Regions from separate parts of the Vibrio sp. Vf1514 genome, predicted to be linked through region 2. Evidence: predicted binding sites of a transcription regulator. Region 2 holds the regulator's gene; the other holds the start of a gene.
What was found. The regulator PurR, encoded in region 2, represses purine synthesis genes. The targets are predictions, from matches to a motif close to TNANGNAAACGTTTNCNTNA.

Region 1 (4,515 bases), 580 kb from region 2:
CAGCCGTGCATTCTGACGGATGTCCGCCACGATATGGACATCGTGCAGGAAGAGATCTTCGGCCCGGTTGCGCCGGTGATTCGTTTCCACAGCGACGCTGAACTGATTGAGATGGCCAACGACACCATTTACGGCTTGGCGGCGTACTTCTACAGCCAGAACATTGCCCGCATTTGGCAGGTCGCGGAAGCACTTGAATACGGCATGGTCGGCATCAACGACGGCATGATTTCAACGGAAGTCGCTCCATTTGGCGGCGTCAAACAATCCGGCATCGGCCGGGAAGGTGCCAAACAAGGCATCGATGAATATCTGGACATCAAATACCTCTGCTTTGGCGGACTCAAAGGATAAGGAACATAGCGATGAATAACTCTCAATGGCAGGAAAGAAAGCAGCAGGTGATCGCCAATGGTATGGCGAACCTGAGTCCGATTTACGTGGAAAAAGCAAATAACGCGCAGTTGTGGGACATCGAAGGCAATCGTTACATCGATTTCGCTGCGGGGATTGCGGTCAACAACACCGGCCACTCGCACCCGCGCATTGTGGCTGCCGTGACCGCGCAATTGCAGCGTTTCTCCCACACCTGTTCGATGGTGACGCCGTACGCGTCATTCATCGAGCTGGCTGAGGCGCTGACCCGCCGCGCGCCGGGCCCTTCAGAGAAGAAAGCGATCTTTCTGACCACTGGCGCTGAAGCGGTGGAAAACGCCGTGAAAATCGCGCGTGCCCATACTGGCCGACCGGGCGTGATTGCATTTAAAGGCGGCTTCCATGGCCGCACCAACATGACCATGGGACTGACGGGTAAAGTGGCGCCCTACAAGAGCAGCTTTGGTCCGTTCCCGGGCGAAATTTTCCACGTGCCGTACCCAAATGATGTGCACGGTATTTCTATTGAGCAAAGTTTACAGGCGCTGGATGATCTGTTCGCGTGTGATATCGAGCCCTCACGTGTGGCCGCAATCATCTTTGAACCTGTGCAGGGAGAGGGCGGCTTCTACGCCGCTCCCCCAGCGTTTGCTCATGCACTGCGTGAGCTGTGTAATCGTCACGGTATCATGCTGATCGCCGACGAAATTCAGACGGGTTTTGCGCGCACCGGTAAACTGTTTGCCACCGAATATCTGGGCGTTGAGCCGGATCTGATGACCATGGCCAAAGGCATTGCAGGCGGTTTCCCGATTTCAGCCGTGGTGGGGAAAGCACAAGTGATGGATTCGGCAGCGCCGGGTGGCTTGGGCGGCACCTATGCGGGTTCTCCGCTGGGCTGTGTGGCGGGTCTGGAAGTGCTCAAGATCATCGAAGAAGAGCGTTTGTGTGAAAAAGCGCTGGATATCGGTGAAGTGATGACAACTGAACTGAAATCGTGGCAGCAACGCTGGCCCCAAATCGGGGATGTGCGCAATTTGGGCGCAATGATCGCGATGGAGTTTATTGACCCGAACGATGGCAAACCGATGGCCGAACTGACGAAATCGTTGGTGGCTGCGGCGCGCGATCAGGGTGTCATCCTGCTTTCGTGTGGCGTGAAAGGCAACGTGATTCGCTTCCTGCCACCACTGACGATTGAGGCAGACGTCCTGCGTGAAGGCCTAGACAAAGTCAAGCAAGCGCTGAGCACGCTCATCTAACCGATGTTGATTTCATTGAGGCTGTTCGCAGATATGGCCTGATGATCAGAAGAACGCGATGGGTGGGTTTCCATCGCGCTCGCTTGGCCTCGACACCAACAAAAACGGTCCGGCTGAATCAGCGGGACCGTTTTTCTATTTCATGCGGGATGAAACACTTAATCGATCAAACCGTACTCTTTTGCCAGTACGTCGATGATTTCCTGTTTTGGATTCGTGCTCAGCTCAATCGGATGGCCGACGATTTTCTCGGCAATACCCAGGTAAGTGCGAGAGATGTCCATCAGTGATTCTAGAGGCAACGCGTTATCACGTGCGAGTGCTTCACGCTCAGGCATGCGCTCTTTGTTGAGCAGAATGTCTGGATCTGGGAAGTAGTTCAGCAGGAACTGACGGAACCCTTCTTTTGAGTTTTCGACAATCTTACCTGCTTGGTATTCCTGCGCATCCCAAATACGAGATGAGTCAGGCGTGCCCACTTCATCCATATAGATCAGTTTTTCAACGCCATTGGCATCGGTCACGTAGCCAAATTCAAACTTGGTGTCGACGAAAATCTGACCAATCGCTTTCAGCGCATCGCTGATCACGCCAAAGCCTTCTTTCAGCAGTTTTTCGTACAGCGCGATGTCTGACGCTTTGCTGAAGTTGAATGCTGCAAAGTTATCTTCAATGTTCTGACGTGTGATGTTGACGTCATCCGCTTCCGGTACGCCGGGAATGCCTTTCAGAATGCCTTTGGTTGATGGCGTCATCAGCAGCTCTGGCAGCGCTTTATCTTTTTCCAGACCTTCTGGCAGCGCAATACCACAGAATTCGCGTTCGCCTTTTGAGTACGCTCGCCACATCGAACCGGTGATGTACTGGCGGCAAATCGCTTCAATCTTGATTGGTTTGGCTTTTTGTACGATCCACACAAACGGGTGAGGGATGTCCAGAATATGGCTATCGGCTAGGCCATTTTCTTGAAATAGCTTAAACCAGTGGTTTGAAATCGCGTTCAGTGCCGCACCTTTGCCCGGAACCCCGTTGACGCCGCCTTCGGCGTGCCAGATACAGTCAAAAGCAGAAATTCGGTCACTGATCACCATGATGGCCAGTGGCGCATCTTCGGCAACGTTGTAGCCTTTTTCTTTGATCAGGCGACGGCTGTCGTCTTCAGTTAGCCAGTATACCGAGCGGACTTTGCCGCTGTGAACAGGTTGGTTGGTGCGGATGGGGAGGTCGTCATTGACGGCAAGAACTTGGTCAGCAAGGCTCATTTAGACATTCCTATCTTATTTCAAACGTCGTTGAGAGAAGATATCCGTAGCGTAAAAACGGGATGAGATATCAAATACTGAGCGCATCATACCAGAACTATTTTCTGTCGCCAGATAAAAAGCAAACGTTTGCTTAAATAACTCAGTGCTTTGTCTGGTCACTCTATTTTACAGCGGGGGAATGTGAAGATTTGGGGGAATCCGTAAGCACGGCAGAAAAGCCCCCCCGCCGAAACGGAGGGAAAAGACAGTAATAATCATCCTTAATGGAAAGCACAATTAATGGAAAGCGGTCGGCATGCCGGAGAGGAAGAAGACTTCACAGTGATGTTCAGCCGCCAACTGTGCCAGCAATTTTTGGCTGACGATGTCGATGTTGCTTGAGGCCACAATCGCACTGGCGTTGCCGGATTGAATCGCTTTCATCACGATTTCGATTTCGGAGTGAGACTGAGAAGGTTTCATATGAATAATTTTTCCGCACTGTACGTGATGTGCATTGAGCTCATCGTATTGAGGACGCGGGCACTGGGCAGTGTAAAGAATCCACTGTTGCTGCTGCGATAAATTAGCCAGGCGAGACATCATGCCGGTGTTAGCCCCTTGTGGGGTGTAACGGGTGGTGTTGTAAGTGTGGTTTACAAAACGTGTGGTCTTGAAATCTGCGTGAAGCATAATACTGTCCTTTCATACATGCTGTATGTGTATACAGTATTATCAAATGCGGTACTGATCAAGTGATAATTCGCTTATGGAATGCACGAATTCAAATCAGTGATGCGTAGTTTTTAATTTATCCTATTGATTATATTTATTATTTTATTGAATTTGGTTGTGTGTTTTTTGTTCGCTAAGTGCGATGTTTTGTGATCGCGGTGGTGCTTTATGGTGACGCGAATACTGTTCAACGACCTGTACAACAGGCAAACCCCTGTATAGAAATCCAAAGGAAAACGGAGACGAGGCTTCATTGCGCGTGTTTGACGACGGAGATCGGCAGAGATAAAAGAAGAGACGAAAAAAGAAGACAAGAACATATGCGGAAGGACGGCGATCAAAAAAGCGCCATCCTGGCGCTCTTTTCTCGGGTTAAGGTCTGAATGCGGCCTGCTGGGCTCGACGCTCTCGCAACGCTTGCTCGGCAATATTAAATTGTCGTACATCCATACGCGCAAATTCATTGCATTTAGCACAAGAGTAGTGTGATTTACCGTCGATATATTCGTGTTTAGTCAGCAGGCTGGGTTGTTTACACCAGTCGCAAATGCCTTCGATTGTGAACATGTTTTCTCCCCACCTGATTCAGGTGTTTAATTCGCGGCGAATTATCGCATAGTCAACTGGGGTAAGTTAAGTGTTTGTTATGGATCTTGCGAGAGTAATCGATTGCGCCATAAGGGCTGCGAGCAATCATGGGAAATTAATATCAGAATAATGAATGTTGAATTAACTATTTATTAACATGGTTAATAATAATCTTTAAGGCGCCGTTCAGACGCTTCATTTCCTCTTCGCTGCCCTTCATGTCGGGATGGTAGATTTTCGACAGTTGTTTGTATCGCACTTTGATGCTGCGTTCATCGGGAAGCTGGCTGGGATGAAAACCAAACATCGCA
Region 2 (4,515 bases):
TTGCTGCGGGTCACGATGTCGTCTTCAACAACTAAAATGTGATAGCTCATTGACACCACTTTATGTCCACTATGAATACCCGTCATTCTATTCATAAACAGTCATAATTCTAGCATCTCAACCAAAAACATCAGAGTTTATTGATTCAAAGCAATCTCCTGACAAACCGTTAATTTACCGACTTATTTGTTCATATTTTTTCACGCATTGCGTTATTGCTATTCACAATTATTGTTTAGACTTAGAGGAAGAGAGTATTCGGAGTCAACCCATGCAGGAAATCAAAGTCTTTAACGAAAAGCGTGCCGAAATTTATTGGTGGCTGTCGAGCTTATTTAGTAAAGAGCTCAGTGACAAAGAGATTGAACAATATCATTCCCCTCAAATTCGCGCCTTCCTCGGCGGGCTGGGCGAAAACGCCGGGCTGCACGCTGCCGTCACACATTTGGTGGATGCCCTCAACCGATTGATGGACCGTGAGGATGCACGCCTCGAACTTGCCGCTGACTTTTGCGATCTGTTTTTAAAATCAGATAAAGATTCCGCGCTGCCTTACGCCTCGGTGTACATCGGCCAAACCGGATTACTCAACGACACGCCAGCGCAAGCAATGGCTGAACTGCTGAAAAAACACGGCGTCACCACGCATGAAACATTGAATGAGCCTGCCGACCATTTGGCGATTGAACTCGACTTTTTAGGCCACCTCATCATTCGCAGTAATGAGCTGGAAAAAGAGGCGCATATGGAGCGCGCATTCGCCGAACAAGCTGCATTCATTCAAACCCATTTAATGCGGTGGGCGCCCCAATTTGCCACGCGCTGCCAGTCACTGGATCAATTCGGTTTCTATGCCGCGGTGACCGAACTGTTGGTGGCATTCCTCGAACTCGACTTGGCTTATTTAGCCGACGAATAGTTCGCTATCGTGCTCACAAATTGACGAATATACCGTGAACTTTGTGATGATCATTTGATCTCATCCGATGAATTTCATTGCGAGTTCACGCGTAGCAGTCTAGAATCTTGACCGCAAACGATAAAAATATGAATTGAAGATGCAAACCGCTGTTTAAAAGCGGTTTTTGTGTTTTTACTACTTATAGGCTTCACTTTGTGTACCGCCTAATCGCTGCTGGACTTGATCGCGCGAAGTTTTTTCGCATTCAGCAGTCATCGACAGGACTAACCTATGGCTACGATTAAAGACGTTGCACGCCTTGCTGGCGTATCAACAACAACCGTATCTCACGTAATCAACAAGACTCGTTTTGTTGCAGAAACCACACAAGAAAAAGTGATGGAAGCGGTAAAAGAGCTGAACTACGCGCCAAGCGCGGTCGCTCGCAGCTTAAAATGCAACACCACTCGCACCATCGGCATGCTCGTGACGCAATCGACCAACCTCTTCTTCTCTGAAGTAATCGATGGAGTGGAAAGCTACTGCTACCGTCAGGGCTACACCTTGATTCTATGTAACACCGGCGGCATTTACGAAAAGCAACGCGACTATATCCGCATGCTGGCAGAAAAGCGTGTGGACGGCATTCTAGTGATGTGTTCTGACCTGACCGAAGAACTGTTGGAAATGCTGGAAAGTCACTCAGACATTCCCAAAGTGATCATGGACTGGGGCCCAGAAACCTCACAAGCCGACAAAATCATTGATAACTCCGAAGAAGGGGGTTACCTGGCGACGAAATACCTGACTGATCGAGGTCATACGGATATCGCCTGCCTAAGCGGCCACTTCGTGAAAGCTGCGTGTCAGGAACGCATTGCTGGTTTCCGCCGTGCCATGGCAGAAGCAAATCTGCCCGTGCGTGAAGACTGGATTTTGGAAGGCAACTTTGAATGTGATACCGCTGTCCTGGCAGCTGATAAAATCATCGCGATGGACAAACGTCCGACCGCAGTATTCTGTTTCAATGACACCATGGCACTGGGCCTAATCAGCCGCTTACAACAACGTGGCATTCGCGTTCCGGATGACATGTCGGTGATTGGTTACGACAACATTGAACTGGCCGAATACTTCTCACCACCGCTGACCACCATCCACCAACCGAAACGCCGTGTGGGTAAAAACGCCTTCGAAATTTTGCTGGAACGCATCAAGGATAAAGAGCACGAGCGCCGTATATTCGAGATGCACCCTGAGATTGTTGAACGCGACACCGTAAAAGACTTGACAAAACAATAACTTTGCCGAAAATCTGTCTATCTAATGTTGCATACTCATACAAAAAACGTGTGAATTCAGTTGCAATAGTTAGAGACATATATTTGAATGACATCACATTTACATCAAGTAAATGTGATGCTTATTCAAACTTTTGATTATCCTTTTCTAAAGGAAATGTCACGCACAGGGCAAACCATCTGAAAAGGTGGGACGCAAAGCCTCCGGCCTAAACCCAATTTTGGGTAGGTAGCGGGGTTACCGATGGCAAAAATGCATATATTAAGAAGTTGACTCCTAACTGACACACTCATTGCATTCTTTTGCTACTTTCTCGGACCTGACTTTGGTGGCGTATTAATTAATACACCGAGACTTACAGCATGGATAAACCAATACTAAAAGATTCGATGCGGCTCTTTGAGCAACTTGGACGCGTTAAATCTCGTTCAATGTTTGGTGGCTTTGGGATTTTTGTCGATGACACAATGTTCGCATTGGTGGTCAATGACAGACTCCACATTCGCGCCGACGACGCTTCAACCGCAAAATTCAAGCAACAAGGCTACGAGCCTTATGTTTACAAAAAACGCGGATTCCCCGTAGTGACTAAGTATTTCGCTTTGCCGGAAGACTGCTGGTCAGACACGGGCCGTATTCTCGATGACGCTAAATCGGCACTCACTGTGGCAAAATCTGAGCGAGAGACTCAAGCCCAGGCGAAACCCGATCGTTTGAAAGATCTCCCTAACCTGCGCCTTGCGACCGAACGGATGCTGAAAAAAGCCGGTATCGAAACGGTGGAAGCGCTGCAGGAGAAAGGTGCCGTAGAAGCATACAAAGCCGTTCGACAATCACATTCTTCAGATGTCGGCTTAGAACTGCTATGGGCACTGGAAGGCGCAATTGAGGGGAAACACTGGTCGGTGATCCCTCAAACTCGCCGCGACGAGTTGTTACAACGTTTGTCGTAAACCTTTTTGAGAGCAACTTCACTAAAAGCATCCGTTCGCGGGTGCTTTTTCTTTGAAAGAAAAGATCGCTTTTCCCTGTCTGGTTACGTATACCTATTACCATCATCTCGTGGGAATCTTCAATGAGTAAAAAGCTGATTTTGGGCCTCATCTTAATCGCCGTGATCGTCGCGCTGGCGACCACGTTTGGCCAATACCTGACACTCGACAATGCCAAAGCCCAGCAAGCACTACTGGCCGACTATATTGATCAGCATGTGGTCACTGCCGCGCTGATCTACTTTCTCAGTTACGTCTTCATCACTGCGTTCTCCATTCCCGGTGCAGCCGTTGTGACCTTGCTTGGCGCAGCATTATTCGGCTTCTGGCTCAGCCTGTTACTGGTCTCATTTGCCAGCACCATCGGTGCCACACTGGCGTTTCTGAGCAGCCGCTATCTGTTAAAAGAGTGGGTACAGACTCGATTTGGCGACAAACTCCATGCCGTCAATCAAGGCATGGCTCGAGACGGCGCCTTTTATTTGCTCTCCCTGCGCCTTATCCCGGTGTTTCCATTTTTCCTGATCAACCTGCTGATGGGATTAAGCCCGATTGCGCTAACGCGCTACTATTGGGTCAGTCAGTTGGGCATGTTGCCGGGCACGGCGGTCTACATCAATGCTGGCACACAACTAGCGCAGATCGACTCACTTTCTGGCATCATTTCACCAGCCGTTTTGCTCTCATTTGCGTTGCTCGGGTTGTTTCCATTGCTCATGAAATGGGTGATGAACCGCATCACGCGCTACTCAACAAATGACGCTGCCTGAGATGAAGATTTACATTGCTCACAATCCCACTGACGCGCATCTGTTGTGTGAACTGCTCAAACAGGCGCACATTCAGTGTGAAGTGCGGGGTGAAGGATTATTTGGTCTGCGGGGAGAATTGCCCCTGAGTGAGGATACCGAGCCATATATCTGGCTGCTGGATGAAGCCCAATATGCCAAAGCGCAAGCCATCATTGCGGATTATCAACGTCCACTCAGTGCGCAAGACACGCAGCCTTGGCGCTGCACGTACTGCGGAGAGGTCAACGAAGGCCAGTTTGCCATCTGCTGGCAATGTGGCCACATCGACGACCCCGCGGAATGAGCAATCACGACGCGGTATGAAAAACTCGCGGCACAGCCGTGTCAATGCGCTGACGGGCGAGCTTGTTGCTGAATGAACTGAATCGACACCTGATTAAATAGCTCTGGCTGTTCCACATTGCACACGTGGCCGCAGTTCGGAATTTCATGTAGTTCACTTTGGCGATGCGCCGCGACCATCTCTTTGACCGGTTGAATAAACATGTAGTCCCGCTCCCCCATCAAA

Region 1: the regulator PurR is predicted to act here: its motif matches at 3,017-3,036, upstream of ACS18Q_RS05930 (phosphoribosylaminoimidazolesuccinocarboxamide synthase).

Annotation. Positions count from the first base shown of each region.
Region 1 covers NZ_CP197267.1:1,276,292-1,280,806, forward strand. Annotated here, with positions in the region: gene ACS18Q_RS05920 (NAD-dependent succinate-semialdehyde dehydrogenase) at 1-354, shown strand, start outside; gene gabT (4-aminobutyrate--2-oxoglutarate transaminase) at 366-1,637, shown strand; gene ACS18Q_RS05930 (phosphoribosylaminoimidazolesuccinocarboxamide synthase) at 1,796-2,899, opposite strand; gene ACS18Q_RS05935 (hypothetical protein) at 3,179-3,574, opposite strand; gene ACS18Q_RS05940 (hypothetical protein) at 3,989-4,183, opposite strand; gene ACS18Q_RS05945 (J domain-containing protein) at 4,350-4,515, opposite strand, start outside.
Region 2 covers NZ_CP197267.1:1,854,988-1,859,502, forward strand. Annotated here, with positions in the region: gene torR (two-component system response regulator TorR) at 1-50, opposite strand, end outside; gene torD (molecular chaperone TorD) at 272-919, shown strand; gene purR (HTH-type transcriptional repressor PurR) at 1,193-2,203, shown strand; cyclic di-GMP riboswitch class I at 2,363-2,448, shown strand; gene ACS18Q_RS08560 (TfoX/Sxy family DNA transformation protein) at 2,566-3,156, shown strand; gene ACS18Q_RS08565 (TVP38/TMEM64 family protein) at 3,279-3,965, shown strand; gene ACS18Q_RS08570 (putative signal transducing protein) at 3,967-4,290, shown strand; gene ACS18Q_RS08575 (alpha/beta fold hydrolase) at 4,332-4,515, opposite strand, start outside.